3 regions of the Lysinibacillus sp. PWR01 genome follow, and region 1 is predicted to be linked to each of the others. Evidence: riboswitches for the same ligand, from Rfam matches in the RefSeq annotation. Region 1 holds a riboswitch; each other region holds the start of a gene.

Region 1 (7,924 bases):
TAGCAAATGCCATAACCCATTGATTCTGCTGCAATAACAAAATTCTGTGCAAACAATGATACATCAGCTACGCCGACAAGGACATTTTCAGCTGAATCAGCCACAATATCTACTCCTTCTAGCTTCCCAGCCATTTGAAGTCGCTTGAAATCTACGCAAAAAACAAATGCTCCGCCTGAAGTTTCATATTGGCGTGGATTACCAGAGAGTAAGCCTAATTTTTCTTTTTTATCTGCATCTGTTACCCAGATCACACTATAGGCTTGCACAAAATGTGATGTTGCAGCCATTTGTGCTGTTCCAATTAAATCTTCGATGATTTCTTTTGAAATCGGTTCTCCATCATAGATGCGTACCGAGGAATGGTTGCGTAATAATTCTTTAACCATTAAAACTCTCTCCTTTGTGTCTGTTCTATACCATGAGCATAGCACGCTTTTCCGTCAAAATCGAATAGTGAGGTATAAAAAGTTATATATACATAATTTAAAAATGTAGAAATTATCTCGTAAAGTAAAATATTTCATTTGATATAGATTAAATATTCTAAATAGTATAAAATTATAGAAGCGACTGTTTATTTGGTTGTACTACCAAAAATTACATTATCTTTATTCGCAAATGTTTATACAGCATTAGCTATTAGGCGATGAAATCCTCCTAGAATAAAGATATAGCCTCTGATGGACGTCACAGATTTACTGGAACCAAATATGCGAGTTGAACAAAATAAAGTGGAATGGAGGAATAGGGAATGGAAGAAAAATTAGCGAAAAAGCTTCGCCATGAACAATTGCGAAGCAAGGTTGTAACAGCAGAAGAAGCAGCATCTTGGATTAAGGATGGCATGGTATTAGGGATGAGCGGATTCACACGTGCTGGCGATGTAAAGGTTGTACCTCTTGCACTTGTAGAGAAAGCGAAAAAAGAGAATTTCCAAGTAGATGTCTTTACAGGTGCATCACTTGGCCCTGAGGTAGACCAATACTTAGCAGAAGCAGGGGTCATTCGTAAACGCGGTCCTTTCCAAGCAGATGCTGGCATTCGTAATAAAATCAATAGTGGTGACATCACATTTGTGGATGCCCATCTTTCTCATAATGCTGAGCTTGTCCGCCAAGGTATTATAGGACCAATTGATTTTGCGATTATTGAAGCGGCTGCAATTACAGAAGAAGGCTTATTAATTCCTACAACTTCAGTTGGTAACTCTCCGATTTTTGTGCAAGAAGCAGACCAAGTCATCATTGAATTAAACGTAGCACAGCTTGATGCATTAGAGGGTATACATGATATTTACGTACCTGCACCACAAGGAAAACGTGATCCAATTCCTTTACAGAATGTTTCTGATCGTCTTGGTATAGTTGGAATTCCACTAGATTTAGATAAAGTAAAAGGCATCGTTATTTCGGATATATTAGATGCACCATCAACTATTGTCCCTGCTGATGAAGAGACGGATGTTATGGCTAATCATTTATTAAATTTCCTGCGTGAAGAGATTAAAGTAGGTCGCTTAACAACAAGTTTGCGACCAATTCAATCTGGGGTAGGCTCAGTAGCAAATGCTGTATTGCTAGGTTTTAAAGATTCTGAGTTTGAGAACTTAGAAGTTTATTCAGAAGTTCTCCAGGATGCAGTATTTGAATTGATTGATGCAGGAAAAGTAAATTTCGCTTCTGCTACTTCTATTACCCTTTCTGAGCAAGTAGGAAACCGTGTTTATGGGAATTTTGAAAAATATGCTGATAAATTAGTATTGCGTCCTCAAGAAATTTCAAATCAGCCTGAAATTATCCGTCGACTCGGATTAATTTCAGTGAATACAGCCTTGGAATTAGATATTTACGGCAATGTTAATTCAACACATGTTTCTGGTACAAAGATGATGAATGGTATCGGAGGGTCTGGTGACTTTGCTCGTAATGCACGTTTAGGAATTTTTGTGACAAAGTCTTATGCTAAGGGTGGAGATATTTCAAGTATTGTCCCAATGGTCTCACATGTGGATCATACGGAGCATGATGTTGATGTCATTGTAACTGAACAGGGCGTAGCAGATTTACGAGGACTTGCTCCAAAAGAACGAGTGGGACTTATCATTGATAATTGTGCACATCCTGATTATAGGGAGCAGCTGTGGCAGTACTTTAATGATGCCAATGAGGCAACGGGTGGACATCACACACCACATGACCTAGAAAAAGCACTATCATGGCACGTTAACTATGCGAAAAACGGTACGATGAAAGACCCTGCTTTTACGAAACAATAGTCTTATCTTAAAAGCCTTGAAGGACAGATAGTCTGTTTCTTCAAGGCTTTTACGTTTTAATTTAATGAAAGTCTATAATAATCCAATCCATTTCCAATAAGTTGCAGAGAACAAAAGTACGAGAAGGAAACCGATAATGGTTAATGGAATTCCAGATTTCAAGAAATCCTTTGTTGTAAAGGAGCCTGTACCATAGGCAAGCATGTTTTGTGGTGCACTAATTGGTAATAAGAAGCCAAAGCTTATGACGAATTGTTGCACAATAACAAAACCAACTTGATCAACATTAGCCGTTAATGTGGAGGCTAAAACGATAAACACAGGTATAAGTGCTGAGGCTAAGCTAGTTGCGCTTGCAAAGCCTAAATGAATCAAAATGTTAAATAAAGTTACGAGTGCGATGGTTGCTAGTAAAGGCATAGTATCTAGCCCGAGTGAACCAAAAACTTTATCTGATAACCATGCAGCACCTTGCGTATTTAGTAAAATGGTTCCTAACATAATGCCTACCGCAAAGACGATAATTGTTCCCCATGGAATATGAGGCTCAACTTCCTTCCACGAATACACACCGATTTTAGGCATTAATAGAATAGCGATAGCAATAATTGTGACTGTTGTCGTATCAAATGGATGTAGCTTTCCTTCAGTTGCCCAGAAAAATAGTAAAACTACGGATGTAATGATTAAACGAATTTCAGGAGCCTTTAATGGGCCAAGCTCTGCAAGCTGTTTTTTGATGACCTCTTTACCACCTTCGATATTGCTAGTCTCAGGTTTAATTAAAGCAATCATAATGAAAAATAAAAAGATAGACATAATAATTGAGAAGGGGGCGGCATAAAGTAGCCAAGCACCCCATGAAATATCCACATTAAATTGCTCTTGGATAAAGTTTAAAGCCACCATATTTTGAGCTGCTGCAGTCTTAATACCGATATTCCAAATGGAAACTGCTTGTACCGAAGTAATAACTAATAAGGCAGCAAGCCGACTATCACGTGGTAAACCAAAAGCTGCCACCATTCCAAGCAATATCGGTACTACTGCGCCAGCACGTGCTGTAGCAGAAGGTACAAAAAATGCGAGGACGATAGAGACTAAAATAGCGCCAAATACGATAGCTTTTGTTTTCGTTCCTACCAATGAAAGAATCCAAAGAGCAAGTCGTTTATGTAGATTAGTAATTTGCATTGCTGCCGCTAGAAAAAGAGCTGCTGCTACTAAAGCAACGGCAGAATTACTAAAGCCGCTTAAAGATAATTTTAATGCGCTAGCTGTTCCTAGCTCTGTAGTTGGATCCTCCATTGACGGAGCGAGTCCTAGTAAAACAGTTACTAGCGCAATGATCATGGCCGAGCTCACAGGATATGAAACGGCCTCTGTAACCCAAAGGATGACTGCAAAAGCTAAAATGGCTAAAGCTCGTTGCCCAGCTATAGGTAAATCACCGTTATTAGGTAAAAAAGTAATAATAATCAGTAAAGCGAAGGCCAAGCCAATCCATAGTGGCTTTAAATTACGTTTTGAAGCTTCTTGATTTGGTGAAGACATATTTTCTCATCCTTTCTACGATAAAAATGACGATTATTATCCATAACATCGGCCTAGATAATGTTTTATTAAGATAAGAATATATCTTTTTTATTGTAGAAAAAAAACTACGCAGAATAGGTGTTTTTTACAGCAATATGAGTAGATAAAGAGAAAATACATGGTCACAAAAAATACAAAAATATCCATAAAAATATTATTTCTTTTTCTTAAAGGCAGAAGTTACTTTAGGCTCTGTACCATTGACTAAACGTTTAATATTTTCTATGTGCAGGATGATGGCTATGCCAAAAAGAAGAACAGCTATAATGGTTGGGCCAATGCCAGGAATCCATAAATAAGTGGCTGTACAAAAAACGAGATAAAACTCTAGAACACCAACAATTAAATAATTTGTTGCAAAGGATAAAATAACAAATAAAATAAGTGCAAATAAACCAATCTTCCAATCGACAGCAAGTAAAATTCCGATAATGGAGGCAGTTCCTTTTCCGCCATTGAAGCCCATATAGAAAGGGAAATTATGACCTAAAATGACCCCAGCAGCCATAATGTAGGTAAGCAGCCATATTTGTTCTTCTGTTAAATGAGTGAAGTCCGCTAGATAAAAATGTGCACCGATAATAGCTACAACGCCTTTGCCAATATCGATGAGGGCTACTAAAACGCCATATTTCCAGCCGAGGGAAAGAGTAGCATTAGAGGCACCGGCATTGCCGTGGCCCGCTTTTTTTAAATCAACCCCCGATAAAAACTGTGCCACTTTAGAGCCGTGAATACAGCCAATTAAATAGCCAATAATAAGAAAAGTGATCACGGCCTTTACCATAAAAATCCTCCTCTCAAAATTTTTTCTAAAATAGTGTATGCGTTCATATTACGTATAAGAGCAGACAGAAGTTTCGGAAAAAATAAAATTTACATGTTGACAGAAAAAAACTCTATGTTTATACTGTGTAACAACGATGGAAATTGAATCTCATACTCTTATCAAGAGCGGCGGAGGGATAGGCCCTATGATGCCCGGCAACCAGTAAGTAACGAGCTTACTAAGGTGCTAATTCCTACAGATTCTTACTTGGATCTGGCAGATAAGGGGAGGAAAACTTGCAACCGCAACCCTCTTCTTAGCTGAAGAGGGTTTTTGTTTTCTACAGAAAAATCCTCCTCATCTCCGGTACCATCGTAAAAAAAATAACCATTTGGAGGTACACAATGACAAATTTTAAACCAGAAACATTGCTGTTACATGGCGGTCAAGAGCCAGACCCAGTGACGGGTTCTCGAACAGTTCCTGTCTATCGCTCAACTGCTTTCGTATTTAAAGACACTGCTCATGCGCAACGTCTTTTTGCCTTAGAGGAAGCAGGGAACATTTACACAAGGATTACCAATCCAACTGTTGATGTGTTTGAAAAACGTGTGGCTTTATTGGAAGGTGGAACAGCAGCAGTAGCACTTTCATCTGGTGCAGCAGCTATCGCATTTTCCATTTTAAATCTAGCTGGAGCTGGTGATGAGATAGTAGCAGCTAGTTCTTTATATGGTGGTACTTATAATTTATTTGCTAACACATTACCAAACTATGGTATTAAAACAATTTTTGTAGATGAAACAAACCCAGAGAATTTCAAGGCGGCGATTACTGATAAAACAAAAGCAGTCTTTGCTGAAGTGTATGGTAATCCAAGCTTAAAGGTTTTAGATATTGAAGCAGTAGCTAAAATTGCACATGATAATGGTCTACCATTAATTATTGACAGTACGTTTGCTTCTCCTTACGGTTCTACACCTATTGAATACGGTGCAGATGTTGTAGTACATTCAGCAACTAAATGGATAGGTGGTCATGGTACAACTTTAGGGGGCGTTGTTGTAGACGCTGGTAAGTTTGATTGGACTAGTGGTCGATTCCCAGGTTTTACTGAACCAGATGCTTCTTACCATGGTTTACGTTATGGAATTGATACAGCTTCTGCGGCCTTTGCTACGAAGCTACGCGTACAATTATTACGTGATTTTGGTCCAACATTAAGTGCAGATGCTGCCTTTAATTTATTACAAGGTTTAGAAACGCTTCATTTGCGTATCCCTAAACACAATGAAAATGCATTGGCAGTGGCTGAATATTTACGAAACCACCCATCTGTGGAGTATGTAAATTATAATGGCCTGGAAGATTTTCCAACACATGAATTGGCAAAGAAATATTTAAGAAATGGCTTCGGTTCAGTGCTTACATTTGGCATTAAAGGTGGACGTGAAGCTGGGCGAAAGCTTATTGATAGCGTAAAGCTATTTTCACATGTAGCAAATGTAGGTGATGCTAAGTCATTAATTATTCATCCTGCTTCCACTACACATCAGCAACTATCAGCAGACGAATTAGTTCAAGCTGGTGTAACCGAGTCGCTCATTCGCTTATCCATCGGTTTAGAGGCAATAGAGGATATTATTGCTGATTTAGATCAAGCCATTACACAGGCAACAACTACTGAACAAACAGTAGAAGCCTAAGCTTTAGAACATAGGGAAGAATGTTGTAGCGTTTACGTATTTTCTCATTCGATTGGCCTCATTTGGTAATGCGTTAAACGTTGCTACATCAACCAATTGCTACATCCGTTAATTATCAGAACCTTATAAAAAATAATACCAAGTAATTTTATATGTATTATTGACTTAATTAAATCCTTGTTATATACTAGGAAATAAGTTAAGGGTACGAAAATTCTTGTTAAAAAAGGTAAATGTTTTCATAAGTGCTCCCCCACTTTTGAATATATAGAAGAGCAGTTGCCTAGCCAGTAACTGCTCTTCCCAAAAAAACTGATGATAAAGGAGTGTTTAAAATGGGTAATATCTATAGTGCACAAAACATTGTATCCTATCTAATATATGAGCTAAATGAAGGGCATGTCTTTGTCAACAATAAGTCCATTCAACACCTTCTTACATCAGTCGAAAGAAAATGGCAGCAAGTCTTTGGTCATACAGCATTTCAAGAACATGTTTTTGCTGAAGAGGAAGACTATACTGTTAAGGAAGTATTTGAGGCATATGAACAGTACGGTGTGAGCCATATCTCACTTCCTGCGACAGAGATTTACTTAAAATATGGTACATTTCAATTAGTGGAACGTACGTATGCAATACCAAATTTTACAGAAGAAGAAATTAGTCTTGTTCAACAAGCTTTAGCACAATATCGTTATCAATTGCTTTCAAAAGCAAGTTAAAACCCCCTCATATATTTAAGCTCATTCTCTGCTGCTACAGGGAATGAGTTTTTTCTTTAAAGGGATTGTTATGAATGTCCGAGCATACATATATATAATAGAAGAAAGACATTCGTATATTGAAATGTAAATAGTCAATATTTGTTCAAATCTTATAGAATGATTAATAAAACGTATAATAAAGGGAATGAAACCGATTTCTTTTGCACATCTAGAGAAAACAAATGTCCTTCCTAGAAAGATTTTTCTTGTGCAATGTATGTATTTGCGTTACAATTTTCTTTAAGTTAAATTTTGAATTATTTGAATTTGTATGTGTTCCAACACATATAGAAATAGCGAAACTCATACAAAGAAGAGTTGTTGGCTAAAGACTGCGGTGGGTGTCAAATAGTCATGACACAACCCCATGGAGAATTAGCTTTAATGAAACTGCGGAATGTAAGTTGGAGGGAATAACAAGAATGGCAACTATAAAGGCAGCGATTTTAGGATTTGGAACGGTAGGTCAGGGGATCTACCATATTTTAAATGAAAAACGAGAAGAGCTAAAAAATAAATTAGGTATTGAATTAGAGGTAGCGAAGATTTTAGTGACAGATGCTAGTCGCGAACGTGTGCCAGGAACAGCACATTTAATGACAACAAGCATGGATGAAGTCTTAGCAGAACCAGGTATGCAGGTTGTGTTTGAAGCAATTGTTAACGAAGAGCCTGCATACAGTTATTTAAAGCGAGCAGTTGAACATAAATGTCATGTTATTACAGCCAATAAAGTGATGTTTGCCAAACGAGGTTTAGAGTTGCAGGATCTTGCAAAAGCTAATGGCGTTTTTGTAGGCTATGAGGCTAC
Region 2 (7,924 bases), on a different contig from region 1:
TCCATGAAAGGATAGACTGTTTTTTTATTTAGTACAGAACAATTTTTCGAGACAACTTGAAAAACCCGCATACGATTGTTGCAGAGTACGTGATTTAACCGCAATTAGCTAATTTTTCATCCCCTTTTCGTTTATCTCTCAAAAAAATTGTCCACTCTAATGATAATGAACGTCCATTTGAGGAGGAAAACATATGTCCATGTCCAACAATATCGAGACCTCCCCATCCCATACAACGAACGATTTGTTGTATACTTCCCTATCTAAAAATATAAAAATCATTCAACAGTCGCTAGGGCATAGTAATGATATTATCATACGCGAAATTACGATTGGAGAAGCGGTTCCCCATAACCTCGCCATTATTTCCATCGATGGCTTATCGGATAAAACCACTATTTCTGATTCTGTTATCGATAAACTGATGGCAAATATTGAAGAAGAACAAGATATTGAGATAACAACAATTAACCAATATGTACGGAATTCCTATCTAACGGTAGGCGATGTGACGAATATCGAGCATTTTACAACACTCTACAATGCTATCCTCAATGGTGAAACGGTTATTTTATTAGACGGTTTTGCTGAGGGGATTGTGACAAGTACCAGAAGTGCCAAGGATCGAGCTGTCACAGAGCCATCGACTGAATCTGTTATTCGTGGACCGAGGGAATCCTTTACCGAAACCATACGTACAAATACTGCGCTCATCCGTCGCAAAATAAAAAGTCCGAATCTCTGGATAAAGTCACGCGTTATCGGTGATGTGACACAAACAGATGTAGCGGTGATGTATATAAATGGCATCGCCAGTGACAAAATTGTCGCAGAGGTATTAGCTCGATTAGACCGCATTAATATCGACGGCATACTGGAAAGCGGCTATATTGAGGATTTTATTCAGGATTCAAAAAATTCTATGTTTCCAACCATCTACAACTCCGAACGTCCTGATGTCATCGCAGGTGAATTATTAGATGGCAAAGTGGCGATTCTCGTTGATGGCACACCTTTTGTTTTAGTTGTACCAGCGTTATTTACATCCTTTTTACAATCAGCAGAAGATTATTATCAGCATTGGATGATTAGCTCACTTGTACGTATCTTGCGTTTTTTTGGTATCAGTCTAGCGTTAGTAGCACCTTCTTTGTATGTTGCAATTACCACCTTTCACCAAGAAATGCTACCAACACCTATGTTGATTAGTATTGCATCGCAAAGAGAAGGTGTACCCTTCCCTGCTGTTGTCGAAGCCCTTATTATGGAGATTGCCTTTGAGGTACTAAGGGAAGCTGGGCTACGGATGCCTAGAACAATCGGGCCAGCTGTGTCCATTGTAGGGACATTAGTTATTGGTCAGGCAGCAGTTGATGCAGGCGTTGTTTCGGCTGTAATGGTCATTATTGTGGCCTTAACGGCGATTTGTAGCTTCCTATTCCCTGCTTATGGCTTATCGAATACCATTCGTGTGCTACGTTTTCCATTAATGATTTTAGCTGCTATGTTTGGTTTATTTGGTGTCATGTTTGGCATTATGGTCATTATTCTTCATTTATGTAGCATTCGATCATTTGGTGTACCTTATTTAAGCCCTTTTGCACCGTTAATATTACAGGATCAGAAGGATGCCTTTGTGCTGTTTCCACGTAGAAAGTTACTTACACGACCTCGTTTAGTCAATCAAAAAAATATTGTTAGAGGCCATAACTATGTCAATGTAAAAGGAAGGAAATAACTACTGGATAAATGAGGAATGGAATATGGCAAAAATAAAATGGATTTGCTTACTATGTATCCTCACTTTACTGTTAAGTGGTTGCTGGAGTAAGCGTGAATTAAATGAACTAGCCATTGTCGTAGCACTGGGCATTGACAAAATAGACGAAGAATATGAAATTACGGTTCAAATTGTCGATCCTAGTGAAGTTTCAGTGCGACAAGCTTCCACTCAGCGCTCTCCTGTCGTTAGCTATCATTCGAGAGGCGAAACCATCTTTGAGGCCATTCGAAAAATGACGACCCTTGCTGCACGAAAGCCTTATTTTGCCCATCTTCAAGTGGTTGTTTTAGGAGAAGATCTCGCGAAAGAAGGAATTAGTGATGCACTCGATTTAATTGTAAGGGACCATGAATTTCGTAAGGATTTCGATGTCATTATGTCTCATGAAGCGACAGCGAAGGAAGTATTAAATGTATTAACACCCATCGAAAAGGTTCCAGCTAATAAAATGTTAAATTCCCTCGATGTCTCTGAGAGAGCTTGGGGCTCCACAATAGCAGTTAATATTGATGAATTAGTCAATACATTAAGCAACAAGCATAAAGGGGCGTTAATTTCTGCTATTGAAGTTCATGGCGATAAGAAATTAGGGGTAGATCAAACAAATGTGCAACGTGTTAAAACACCTGTGCTGTTACAATATGCGGGATTAGCAGTCTTTAAAGGGGATAAATATATGGGACTGCTGTCCGAGGGAGAAAGCAAAGGCATTAGCTTTCTTAATGACAAAATTCAAAGTACGATTGAAATCATCGCCTGTCCTAATAAAGGGACTTTATCTACTGAAATCACCCAATCCACTACAAAAGTGAAAGGGTCATTTAAAAACGGCAAGCCGAAAATCGATGTTCATATTAATGTTGAGCAGAATGTTGGAGAGGTCGAATGTGATATTGATCTCACCAAAAATAAATCGATTGATTACGTTAATAAAAAAACAGCCCAGGGTATCGATGAACGCATTGAAAAAACATTAGAGATAATGCAACAGCAATATGAAATCGATGTTTTTGGTTTTGGTGATGCCCTACATCGTGCAGATGCAAAGCAGTGGGGAAAAATCAAGGATGAGTGGGCTTCCCTCTTTTCCGATTTGCCAGTGGATGTTCACGTGAAGGTAACAACACAAGGATTGGGTACGATGCAAAATTCATTATTAAACAAGCCAAAGGAGGAGTAATGAAATGGTGCTAGCTGTAGCTATCTTGATCATCTCAATCATCGTTGCACTTCTATTTATTCCAAAGTTCAAAAAGCAACAGGATAAAAAAACCATTATTGTCTTCTCCTTTTTGCTACTCATTGGAACTGCTTTAAATATGGCCATTGCCCTGAAAGTCCATATTCCAAGCCCATTAGATTTAATTACCTTTATCTTTACACCAATTAAGGATTACATTGTGTCATTCACAAAATAAAAAGATGGACTGAGAAACGGAGGGTAGCTAGATGGAAAAAGAGATCATTAGTTCAAGACAGTTTACAATCGTTACCTTCCTCTATTCTATCGGTACAGCAATTTTAATTATCCCTTCAAGTATTACGGGCGCTGCTAAGCAAGATGCTTGGGTTGCAGCCAGCATTGGTGTTGTGCTTAGTTTACTGGTCATTAAGTTATTCTTAACACTTGCCAATCAAACACCCTCTCTTAATTTTATAGAGGCGAACGAAAAAATTCTTGGTCGTTTTTTTGGGAAAATCACAGCCATTTGCTTTCTCATTCTCACCTTTTTCTCCACTGGAGAGTTACTTTATTTTATTGGTATTTTTATGAAAACCGAAGTTATGCCAGAAACACCGACATTAGCATTCGCCCTACTGTTCAGTATCATTATTATGTATGCCGCTTATCTAGGGATTGAGACGTTTGCCCGTTCAGCAGAAATTCTCTTTCCGTTGTTTATCTTTATCTTTATTTTTTTCGTCGTTTGTATTACCCCTCAAATTACATTTGAGAATATTCAGCCTCTACTAGAAGCAACCAAAACATCTATGTTTTATAGTATTGCACGCTTTATGAGTATCTTTTCCTTTCCATTAATTGTGTTATTGATGCTATATCCTGCTGGCGTCAATGTACAGCCATCTGCACAGAAAGGGCTATATATTGGGACCATCCTTGGTGGTGTCGTCTTAATTACGTTGATTGTCCTATCGATTCTTGTCTTAGGGCCTGAAAACACAGCATCTAGGACATTTCCCAGCTATGCCTTAGCGCAAAGAATATCCATAGGGAATTTTTTACAGCGCATTGAAATTATTATGGCATTTATGTGGATTTCGTCTATTTATATTCGCACATTTATGTATTTCTATACGACCGTTGTTGGCCTTGCCCAAATTTTGAAGATCAAGGATCATCGTCCGCTTATTTTACCGATGGGCATAATTATGATTGGGCTTTCTCAAATTGTTCATCCAGATATTGTGCATTCTACTAATTATAATAATGAAATTTGGCCTATCTTTTCCTTTATCTTCACCATTTTATTACCAATACTTTTGTTGATTGTGGCAGTTATTCGAAATCGTAAATCTAAGGCTCAAAATACCGAAACACCCCAACAGGATACAACGAAGGAAAATCAAAAAGTCTAATTTCTTCTACGTTTAGAAAAGAAATTAGACTTTTTATTAATTAGATATGATATTCGATTTCATCTACAAAATCCCATTCGTATGGTGTTTCTTGGTAGACATAGTAGTTCAACCAGTTAGAGAATAATAAATGCGTATGGGCACGCCATGTATTCATCGGCTCTTGTTTCGGATCATCATTCGGGAAGTAATTCACAGGGACGTCGATATCTATGCCCTTCGCCACATCACGGCTATATTCATCGGCTAGTGTTGTCGCATCATACTCCAGATGCCCCGTAATCATAATATTTTTATTATCTTTTGATTGTACGATGAATACCCCTGCATCCTCTGAATAGGATAATAATCGTAGGTCTGGATGATTGCGAACCTCGTCAATGGAAACAGATGTATAGCGAGAATGAGGCGCAGTAAATAAATCGCTAAAGCCGCGCACTAAATCCACCGTTAAATCTGTAATTACATGGGAATAGACGCCTGAGCATTTAGCAGAAAGCTCGACCTTCCCAATGCCATAATGGTGATACAATGCAGCCTGTGCCCCCCAACATATATGTAGCACGGATGTCACATTCTTTTTAGACCAATCCATAATTTCTGAAATTTCCTGCCAATAGTTGACATCTTCAAATGCCATTTTTTCTACAGGTGCCCCAGTAATAATCATGCCATCATAGCGTCGGTGACGAATTTGGTTGAACGTTGTGTAAAATAGCTGCAAATGAGATTTACTCACATTTTTCGATTCATGTGTGGCCGTATTTAAAAAGGTAATATTCACCTGTAGTGGTGTATTCCCTAATAAACGTAGTAATTGAAGCTCTGTTTTTTCTTTTTCAGGCATTAAATTTAGTATTAATATATTTAATGGACGGATTTGCTGTGTTTTCGCTCGATCCTCTTCCATGACGAAGATTTTTTCCTCACGTAAATGTTCTCCAGCTGGTAAATTTTTCGGAATATTAATTGGCATCTTGCTTTCCCCTCTCTATAATCACTCTCTTTTTTTAGCAAACCTTGCTTGCAAAGAATGCAACTAAATTAAAAAATCCTCCTCATTCCATACGAGATAGAATGAGAAGGATTTTTTCACGTCCACTCTTATCTCTCAAAGGAAAAAATCCTTTGCTGGAATTAGCACCTTTCTAACAATTGTTAGAGGTTGCTGAAGCGTCATCGGGCCAAATCCCTCAGCTTCTCTTGATAAGATTATTTAATTATCTTGAATTGTAACATGAACTAGTTAGAATATCAATAATTCATAGAATATTTTGTGATTCAAGTGCATGTTCCTTGCTCATTTGATGTACACTAAGCTTGCTATATGTGGTGTTTCTACATTTAAAATTTATGGTAAACATGCCGTAATTATGTTACCATATACTTTTAGTAAGAGAGAGGAACGTGAATAGTTTGATTAAAATTGAATTTCCAAAACCAGATCTAGTAATCCGTCAACGTGAACAAGATTTAAAACCAGGTGATGTGGAAATCACACCTTACTTCGGTTTTATTGACTTCCATAAAATCACACGTGATAAAGGCGGCATTTTCTTATTCTATAATGACACGAATGAGCTATTGTTTGTTGGGAAAGCACGTAAAATTCGTCAACGTATTAAAAAACATTTCGAGGACAATGTATCTCCGATGAAAAACCATCGTGATGAAGTGTTTAAAATTGAAGTCTATGAAGTAGAAGATCCAATGGAACGTGAAATTTACGAAACATATGCGATTAATACTTTCCGCTCTAAATACAATGTAGACAAAGTATTTTATTAGACATCATGCAAAGAAACCGAAATCTCGTCTAGAGGGATTTCGGTTTCTTTTTTCACATTATGGTCATGCGATCGATTGGTGTACTCTGGCCATTTATTCGCAAATCAATGGTATCAAGCTCAGGATTCTTGACGTTGATTTGAAAAACATAGGGCTGAGCCTCTTTCCTTTGCTCGCTGCCTTCTTCTAGCTGGATGATAAGCCTATTTCCCTCAGCCGTAATACTTGCCAACACATTCCCCTTTGAATAATAGACGAGGTAATATGAAGCATTATTTTCATGCAATAGTTGTATTCTGTCATTAGAAACAATATTTTTTTGGATATTGTCGGGGACAACAGTTAGCTCATGAATCGCTAGTGGATCAGCAGCTGGTGTAGCGTTACATGCTCCTAACATTAGTAAACTCATTAAACCTAGCAACACGATTTTTTTCACGTTACTCCCCTTCCCTTATACGACTATTCCAAGAAGAAAGCTTTTCGCTCCTTAGCAATCCAGTCTTCTAACTCCTGATCATCCCGTTTTACCAGTCGATTGATGAGCACATCATGCCAAATATAATCCTCTAATAAATAAATATGGACAGGATCATTGGTGATAAAAGCCGTCTCTTGCGTGGATGGAGAGTGACCATAAATCATTTCCTGACCATCTATCGATAAGATAAACCAATGCGGTGTAGACGATTTTTTTGTATAATGTGTGGCTCTATGCTGGTCAATCGAGGCTAAATGCTCCCCCACATACAAGGTAATGCCATGGACAGGAACATGCTGCGCCACCTCTTGCAAATCTTCTCGTAAGGCATCATACATATCCTCCCACATTGACAGCATCACCTTTTTCTTCGCTTTCTTTAGAAGTGACTGACAATAGTTAATGATGGATTCCTTGCCCTTTAGCATGACCACTTTAGGCTCCGCTTCTTGCACTTTTTCTTCTAGTTTCTCTAATTTCCCGCGCATAGATGTAAAATTTGACTCCCAGCGTTGTTGCATTTGCTGTAAAAACACAGACACTGGCATTGCCGCATAGGTTGTTTGTTCTGCGGTCTCTTCTTTTAACACAATGCCCTTATCTACAAGGATATTTAAAATATCATACACTCTTGCACGTGGTATGCCAGAATTTTTACTAACCTGATAGGCACTGACATGACTTTGCTGAACAAGTGCCGTATAGGCCTTTGCTTCATATTCTGTAAAACCCATTTCTTTCAACTGGGCGATTAATTCCTCCATGTAATCCCTCCATTATCTTTATTATAGGCTACTTTTGTGAAGATTTGCCAATGAAAAAATGAGGGTTTACAGCGCAAATAAAATTAGTTACTATTTCAGTAGTAACTAATTTAAAAGAGGTGTAATATGTTTTTTGAAGTCGATGTACATATTCTTATACTGTTAATTTCATTTGGATTTCTGGCGGCTTTTGTCGACTCAGTAGTGGGAGGGGGCGGTTTAATTTCATTACCTGCTTTACTGTTTGTTGGCCTAAATCCAGCCGCAGCTGTTGCCACGAATAAACTAGCAGGAGCAATGGGCTCGCTCACGTCCTCGATTTCCTTCTACCGTTCTGGCCAGCTGGACATTCGCTCTGTCCTCAAATATTTTCCTCTAGCATTTATTGGATCTTTATGTGGTGCATGGACTGTACATCTAATCAACCCAGCATTACTAAAGCCCTTAATGCTTGTTATGCTGGCGGCTGTTGGGGTATATACGATCTTTAAAAAGGATTGGGGCGCTGTC
Region 3 (7,924 bases), on a different contig from region 1:
TTACAACGAAACAGGTATTTCTTATATTTATACGAATAATGAGTTACACGCTATACCAACAGATTCAACATTTGGTATACCGATGAGTTTGGCATCCTTAGAAGAAAGTACACTTATTTCAGAGCAAGGAAAAAAAGCAGCGTTAAAGGATTTAACATTACCAAACAACGGCTTCACAAAGGAAAGTTCAATAGGAGAATTTTTAACTTACTATTTAGGGGAGGAACTGGTGAAAAATCAAATTGCACCAGTACTTGCAGGTGTTTATTCAGGCGATTTACATCAGCTTTCCATTGGCTCTACTTTACCGTATTTAATTGATTATAAGAATAATTATGGAAGTATTATTAAAGGTTTTGATGCGAATCGTGAGCAATTTGTTAAAGCAGCGAACAAAAAATTTATATCCTTTAAAAATGGTTTATCTTCTTTAATTGATCGACTTGAACAAACATTATCAGATGTAGAAATCATCAAGGGCGTTACTACTCTAAATGTTCAAAAACAAGATAAAAACTACACAATTTCCTTAGCTAATGGTGAAAATATTGAGTCAGATTATGTCGTTTTAGCATTACCGAATGATGCTGTTCAAAATCTACTACAGGATGAATCTTTAAACCGCTATTTTGACCAATTTACGACAGCGTCAGCCATTACCATCTATTTAGGCTTTGATGTGCCAGACTCTAGATTGCCAGCAGATGGAACGGGCTATATTGTTTCGCATAATTCGGATGTTACTTGTAATGCAGCAACCTGGACGAGTCGTAAATGGAAGCATACATCGAAAGAACATAAATTACTTGTACGACTCTTTTATAAGAGCATCAATCCAGCCTATGAGCAACTACGTGCCATGACGGATGAAGAATTGGCAGCTGTAGCTTTAGAAGACGTGAGAAAAAGCCTAGGAATTGAGGAACAGCCAACAGTTGTGAATGTAACAAAATGGATTGATCAAATGCCTAAATATGATCTAGCTCATCGTGAAGCGTTACAAGGATTACTACAGGAATTACATGAAAAGTATCCACATTTATCGATTGCTGGGTGCTCATATTTTGGCGTAGGTATCGGCGCTTGCATTCAAAACGGTAAAAAAATTGGTGAAGAGCTTGCGAAGGAACTTGCCAATTTCTAAGGTTTTAAGTGGAAAAAAACTTTGTTATGTGAAATAGTCTTGACTCATTCGTCAGTAAACGATATGATTCTTTTAATTATTTAAAAAATTCATACTTAATTCTTATCAAGAGAAGCAGAGGGACTGGCCCATTGAAGCTTCAGCAACCAACTTTATTGTCAGGTGCTAAATCCAGAAGACCATTGAGTCGAAGATGAGAAGGAACAACAATGATGAATCGTTAAAGCCTTCTTTTTTTATGAAAGAAGGCTTTTTATTATATAGAGACATAGGAAGAGAGGCTAGTTTTATGGGATTGCTTGAAAGGTTAAAAACGCATGTATTGACAGCAGACGGTGCAATAGGCACAGTGCTATATGGCTATGGATTGGAGTATTGCCATGAGGAAATGAATGTTCAGAGACCTGAGTTAATTGAAAAGATTCATAGAGAATATATTGCAGCTGGTGCTGACATCATTCAAACGAATACGTACGGTGCAAATGCCATTAAATTAGCTCGCTATGGATTAGAATCACGGGTCCAACAATTTAATGAAGCGGCTATTACCATTGCAAAACGAGCAGCGGCAGATGGCGGTCAATTTGTCTTAGGGACAATTGGAGGTATTCGAGGAATTCGTAAAAGTGATGCAACATTAGATGAAATATTAGCGACAGTTGAAGAGCAAGCAAATGTTTTACTTGCAGGAAATCCAGACGGCCTTTTACTCGAAACCTATTATGATTTTGAAGAATTAACTGCAACCTTAAAGATGCTACGTGCAAAAACAAATTTACCGATTATTGCACAAGTATCTATGCATGAGCCTGGTGTTTTACAAAATGGAATGTCTTTAAATAATGCCCTGCATGAGCTAGAAACACTCGGTGCAGATATCGTGGGTGTCAATTGTCGACTAGGTCCACATCATACGATTCAAGCATTTGAAGGTGTAGAACTTCCTAACAAGGCATTTATGTCTGCCTATCCGAATGCCTCACTTCTTGACTTAGAAGATGGACGTGTCGTTTATGAATCAGAATCGGATTATTTTGGTCGAGCGGCTGTCGAATTACGTGATCAAGGCGTACGCTTAATAGGGGGCTGCTGTGGTACGACACCGAAACATATTGCAGCAGCAAAGAAGTATTTAGAAGAGTTATCACCGGTTCAGGAGAAGCATGCGAAACCTGAAAAGATTGAGATTGTTCGTGAAGCGGAGCCACCAAAGTATGAGCCTCTTCATGAAAAAGTAAAACGTGAACGCTCTGTCATAGTAGAATTGGATACACCTAGACATTTAGAGATTGATGGGTTCCTTGAAGGAGCAAAGCAACTGTATGATGCAGGTGCAGATGTAGTCATGATGGCAGACAATTCACTGGCCTCTCCACGTATTAGCAATATTGCAATGGGAGCATTGTTAAAGAGTACACATGGTGTACGCCCACTAACACATATTACATGTCGAGACCGTAACTTAATTGGTCTACAATCGCATTTAATGGGATTAAATGCTTTAGGTATTCATGATGTGTTGGCCGTTACAGGTGATCCAACAAAAGTTGGAGATTTCCCAGGTGCGACAAGTGTTTATGATGTATCTTCAATGGAGTTAATCCAATTAATTAAGCAGTTAAATGAAGGGGTTTCTTTCTCAGGCAAGCCACTTCGTAAAAAAGCAAATTTTTCAGTTGCTGCTGCATTTAATCCAAATGTCCGTGTGTTAGATCGTGCTGTGACACGCTTAGAGAAGAAAATTGAGCATGGAGCAGACTACTTCATTTCTCAACCAGTGTACACGAAAGAAAAAATTGTAGAAATTTATGAGGCAACAAAGCATTTACAAGCACCAATTTACATCGGCATTATGCCTGTTACGAGTTATAAAAGTGCTGAGTTTTTACATCATGAAGTGCCAGGTATCAAATTATCCGAAGATGCCTTAGCAAGAATGAAGGCATGTGGGGAAGATAAGGAACGGGCAACATTGGAGGGAATTGCTATTGCCAAAGAATTAGTAGAAGTGGCTGCACAATATTTCAATGGTATTTACCTTATTACACCGTTTTTACGTTATGATGTGACCCTAGAGTTGATGAAATATATAGAGCAATTGGATGAACAGAAAAAAGGAGTAAGTATACATGGCTAAGCACTCGATTGAAGAGCAACTAGAGAAACGTATTTTAATTCTTGATGGCGCAATGGGAACAATGCTACAAAACGAAAATTTATCAGCAGAGGATTTTGGTGGCGAGGAGCTTGATGGCTGTAATGAAAATCTTGTCCTTACTAGACCTGATGTCATTGAGAAAATTCATCACAAATACTTAGAGGCAGGCGCAGATATTATTTGTACAAATACATTTGGTGGGACGCCTCTTGTGTTAAATGAATATGATCTTGGCGCAAAAGCCGAAGAAATTAATAAGCGTGCAGTGGAAATTGCTCGCCAAGCAGTGGATAGTTATTCGACATCGGATTGGCCACGTTTTGTCGCAGGGGCTATGGGACCAACAACAAAAACGTTATCAGTTACAGGTGGTATTACATTTGATGAGCTAGAGGAAAATTTCTTTGTACAGGCAAAGGCATTAATTGAGGCAGGAGCCGACGTTCTGTTATTAGAAACAAGTCAGGATATGCTCAATGTCAAAGCAGGCACCCTAGGCGTAAAGCGTGCTTTTGAGGAAACTGGAAAAGAACTACCAGTCATGATTTCTGGAACAATAGAACCAATGGGTACGACACTTGCAGGGCAAACAATTGATGCCTTTTATATTTCAATCGAGCATATTAAACCATTATCAGTTGGCCTAAACTGTGCGACAGGACCAGAGTTTATGACAGATCATATTCGTTCATTAGCAGAGCTTTCAACAGGCTATATTAGCTGTTACCCGAATGCAGGCTTACCAGATGAAGAAGGTTGTTATCATGAATCACCAGAATCGCTATCGCAAAAATTAAAAGGTTTTGCAGATAAGGGTTGGCTTAATATTGTAGGTGGATGTTGTGGAACGACTCCAGCTCATATTGCAGCCATTCGCGAGGTTTTAAAAGATGAACAACCTCGTCAATTACCTGAAAAAACACATGGTCATGCGGTATCGGGAATCGAACCCTTATTGTATGACGATTCTATGCGTCCGTTATTTATCGGGGAGAGAACAAATGTTATCGGCTCTCGTAAATTTAAGAATTTGATCATTGATGGAAAGTTTGAGGAGGCAGCAGAGATTGCACGTGCACAAGTAAAAAATGGTGCTCATGTAATCGATATTTGTTTAGCCAACCCTGATCGTGATGAATTAGCCGATATGCGTGGATTTATGCAGGAGGTTGTAAAAAAGGTTAAGGTGCCTCTTGTGATTGACTCGACTGATGAAAAGGTTATTGAGGAAGCGTTAAAGTTTTCTCAAGGGAAAGCCATCATTAACTCTATTAATCTTGAGGATGGTGAAGAACGATTTGATGCAGTAATGCCACTCGTGAAGAAGTACGGAGCCTCATTAGTAGTTGGAACCATTGATGAGATAGGAATGGCCGTTGATCGTCATCGCAAGCTGGAAATTGCTGAACGTTCCTATAAACTATTAACTGAGAAATGGGGACTTGCACCGGAGGATATCATTTTTGACCCGTTGATGTTCCCTGTAGGAACTGGGGATGAACAGTATATTGGTTCAGCCCTTGAAACGATTGAAGGCATTCGTCTCATCAAAGAAAAATTGCCGCAGACATTGACGGTACTTGGCGTAAGTAATATCTCATTTGGTTTACCACCAGTTGGCCGTGAAGTACTGAATGCTGTCTATCTCTATCATTGCACACAGGCAGGCTTAGATTATGCCATTGTGAATACAGAGAAACTGGAGCGTTATGCATCCATCCCTGAAGAGGAAATTAAACTTGCAAATGACTTGCTATTTAATACAAATGATGAAACATTAGCTGTGTTTACGGATTTTTATCGTGATAAAAAGAAGGAAAAAACGGAAGCGGATATTCCGAAAACGGTTGAAGGTCGTTTAGCTTACTATATATTAGAAGGTACCAAAGAAGGGCTAATAGAGGATTTAGATGCTGCACGAGAAATCTTTGAGGCACCGCTGGATATTATTAATGGCCCTTTAATGGAGGGCATGGCTGAGGTAGGTCGATTATTTAATGATAATCAGCTCATTGTAGCAGAGGTTTTACAATCAGCAGGTGTAATGAAGGCCGCTGTTGCTCATTTAGAGCAATTCATGGAGAAGGATGAAGAGAGTGCTGGTAAAGGGAAAATGGTACTTGCTACCGTAAAAGGTGATGTCCACGATATTGGGAAAAACCTTGTTGATATTATATTAAGTAATAATGGCTATAAGGTTGTCGATTTGGGCATTAAAGTAACGCCTGCCCAATTGATTGAAGCGATTCGTAAGGAAAAACCAGACTTTATTGGGCTGTCAGGTTTACTAGTGAAATCAGCGCAACAGATGGTCATTACTGCTCAGGATTTTAAAGAGGCGGGGATTGATGTACCTATTTTAGTTGGTGGAGCTGCACTTTCTCGACGTTTTACTGAAACAAAAATTGCAGATGAATATGGCGGTCCTGTTATTTATGCAAAGGATGCCATGCAAGGCTTAGAGCAAGCTAATTTATTAATGGGTGAGGGGACACGTGCAAATTTCTTAGCAGAAATTGAAGAATCCCGTCAAAAACGTTTAGAGGCTGATGAAAAAAGAGCTGCTCGTCCTGCAAAAGAGGTAACAATAAAGCCTGTACGAACAGTAAAGGGAGCGCCAGTATTTTTACCAGCCGATTTACGACGTCATGTAAAAAAAGACTACTCCGTATCGCATTTATATCCTTATGTTAATATGCGTACATTACTGGGACACCATTTAGGCTTGAAAGGGCAAGTTCAGCAATTGCTTGAAGCGGGCGATTCAAGAGCAACAGAGCTAAAGGATTTAGTAGATGATTATTTAAAAAGTGATCTATTAAAGCCATCAGGTTTGTATCAATTTTTCCCTGCTCAAGCAGATGGTGATGATGTCGTTGTGTATGATCCGGCTGATAGTAAGATAGAAATTGAACGTTTTACCTTCCCTCGTCAGCAGGTTGAACCATTTTTATGTCTTGCAGATTTCTTAAAAACAGTAGAGAGCGGTGAAATGGACTATATTGCGCTCATGGTAGTAACAGCAGGTCAGGGAGTTATGGCTAAAGCTCGCCAGTTAAAAGAGGATGGGAAATTCCTTGAAAGCCATGCCTTACAATCGACTGCATTAGAATTAGCAGAGGGCTTTGCTGAACGTATGCATCAGGAAATTCGTGACCAATGGGGCTTCCCTGATGCAACAGATTTCACTATGAGAGATCGTTTTGCAGCAAAATATCAGGGACAACGTTTTTCATTCGGTTATCCTGCATGTCCTAACTTGGAGGATCAAGAAAAACTATTCGGCTTATTAAAACCCGAGGATATTGGCGTTCATCTTACAGAAGGCTTTATGATGGAGCCAGAAGCATCTGTATCTGCAATCGTTTTTGCTCATCCTGATGCTCGCTACTTCAATGTTTAAGGCATAAAATAGGAGGAGATAGATAGTCAATGCCATGACTGTCTATCTCTATTTCATTGCGGATGATGACAATTTGGTTAAGGGAAGTGAGCAGGATGATTCGATTCATGGAAGAAAAAGATATACCTGAGGTTTTGGACATCTATAATGATATTATTTTAACAAGCAAGGCGGTCTATCGATATGAAATACAAACTTTAGATGAAAAAGTACAATGGTTTAAGGAGCAACGAGTATTAGATAATCCTTTGCTTGTATTTGAGGAAAATGGGCTTGTCGCTGGCTTTGCTACCTATAGTCAATTCCGTCCTTATCCAGGTTATCAATATACAATGGAGCATTCCGTCTATGTGCATAAAGAGCATTATCAAAAGGGGATTGCTACAAAGCTTATGCACAAGCTGATAGCGATTGCTGAAGAAAATGGTGTGAAAACGCTTGTCGCTGGCATTGATGGAGAAAACATTGGTAGTATTAAAGCACATGAAAAATTAGGCTTTGAATATGCCGGAACAATCAAAAATGCAGGCTATAAGTTTGAGCAATGGCTAGACCTTGTGTTCTACCAACTGCATTTGACTGGACCGAAATCATAAAAGGATATGACAAATGTCATATCCTTTTTGTGATGTTTGCGTCTGTTGCTGACTTGTACTCTTGTTTTATGATGAGGTCATAAGAAAAAAAGAAACGAGGGAGTAAAAGATGGCAACTATTAAAGAAAAAACAAAAAAGTTACGCCAAGATGTAGCGCCATTTGCTAAATCAGATACGCGTAAAAGTGTTTTTCAGATTATAAATACAATTGTTCCGTTAATTGCATTATGGGTGGCTGGTTACTTGTTAGTGGATGTATCACCTTGGCTAACAGTTGGCTTAAGTGCCATTTCAGCAGGTTTTGTCGTACGAACTTTTATTATTTTTCACGATTGTACACACGGGTCATTTTTCAAAAGTAAAAAGGCAAACGACTGGGTTGGATTTTTTACTGGGGTGCTAACATCATTCCCCTATGAAAAATGGAAACGTGAGCATACAATTCACCATGCAACAAGCTCAAACTTAGACAAGCGTGGTATTGGTGATATTGATATGATGACAGTGGAAGAATATATGCAAGCCTCAAAAGGTCAACGTCTATGGTATCGCTTTTATCGTAATCCATTTGTGATGTTTGGTTTAGGCCCACTTTATATGGTACTTGTTTTAAATCGCTTTA

The links. Region 1 has a riboswitch for S-adenosylmethionine ahead of ACEVFT_RS03025 (O-acetylhomoserine aminocarboxypropyltransferase/cysteine synthase family protein). Riboswitches for the same ligand answer to the same signal wherever they lie in the genome.
Region 2: linked by a shared signal. The riboswitch ahead of metA (homoserine O-acetyltransferase MetA) and the one ahead of ACEVFT_RS03025 (O-acetylhomoserine aminocarboxypropyltransferase/cysteine synthase family protein) in region 1 are both predicted to bind S-adenosylmethionine.
Region 3: linked by a shared signal. The riboswitch ahead of ACEVFT_RS03410 (bifunctional homocysteine S-methyltransferase/methylenetetrahydrofolate reductase) and the one ahead of ACEVFT_RS03025 (O-acetylhomoserine aminocarboxypropyltransferase/cysteine synthase family protein) in region 1 are both predicted to bind S-adenosylmethionine.

The regions. Positions count from the first base shown of each region.
Region 1 covers NZ_JBHERJ010000021.1:132,479-140,402, forward strand. Annotated here, with positions in the region: gene chrR (oxygen-insensitive NADPH nitroreductase) at 1-389, opposite strand, end outside; gene scpC (succinyl-CoA:acetate CoA-transferase ScpC) at 755-2,278, shown strand; gene ACEVFT_RS03015 (SLC13 family permease) at 2,351-3,832, opposite strand; gene ACEVFT_RS03020 (glycerol-3-phosphate acyltransferase) at 4,029-4,661, opposite strand; SAM riboswitch class I at 4,817-4,930, shown strand; gene ACEVFT_RS03025 (O-acetylhomoserine aminocarboxypropyltransferase/cysteine synthase family protein) at 5,048-6,349, shown strand; gene ACEVFT_RS03030 (hypothetical protein) at 6,685-7,071, shown strand; gene ACEVFT_RS03035 (homoserine dehydrogenase) at 7,536-7,924, shown strand, end outside.
Region 2 covers NZ_JBHERJ010000073.1:36,655-44,578, reverse strand. Annotated here, with positions in the region: gene ACEVFT_RS14900 (spore germination protein) at 194-1,738, shown strand; gene ACEVFT_RS14895 (Ger(x)C family spore germination protein) at 1,764-2,963, shown strand; gene ACEVFT_RS14890 (hypothetical protein) at 2,968-3,201, shown strand; gene ACEVFT_RS14885 (GerAB/ArcD/ProY family transporter) at 3,233-4,381, shown strand; gene metA (homoserine O-acetyltransferase MetA) at 4,422-5,357, opposite strand; SAM riboswitch class I at 5,483-5,594, opposite strand; gene ACEVFT_RS14875 (nucleotide excision repair endonuclease) at 5,798-6,169, shown strand; gene ACEVFT_RS14870 (hypothetical protein) at 6,222-6,608, opposite strand; gene ACEVFT_RS14865 (TrmB family transcriptional regulator) at 6,632-7,414, opposite strand; gene ACEVFT_RS14860 (TSUP family transporter) at 7,541-7,924, shown strand, end outside.
Region 3 covers NZ_JBHERJ010000025.1:369-8,292, forward strand. Annotated here, with positions in the region: gene ACEVFT_RS03405 (protoporphyrinogen oxidase) at 1-1,144, shown strand, start outside; SAM riboswitch class I at 1,244-1,344, shown strand; gene ACEVFT_RS03410 (bifunctional homocysteine S-methyltransferase/methylenetetrahydrofolate reductase) at 1,434-3,281, shown strand; gene metH (methionine synthase) at 3,274-6,705, shown strand; gene ACEVFT_RS03420 (GNAT family N-acetyltransferase) at 6,801-7,301, shown strand; gene desA (Delta(5) desaturase DesA) at 7,411-7,924, shown strand, end outside.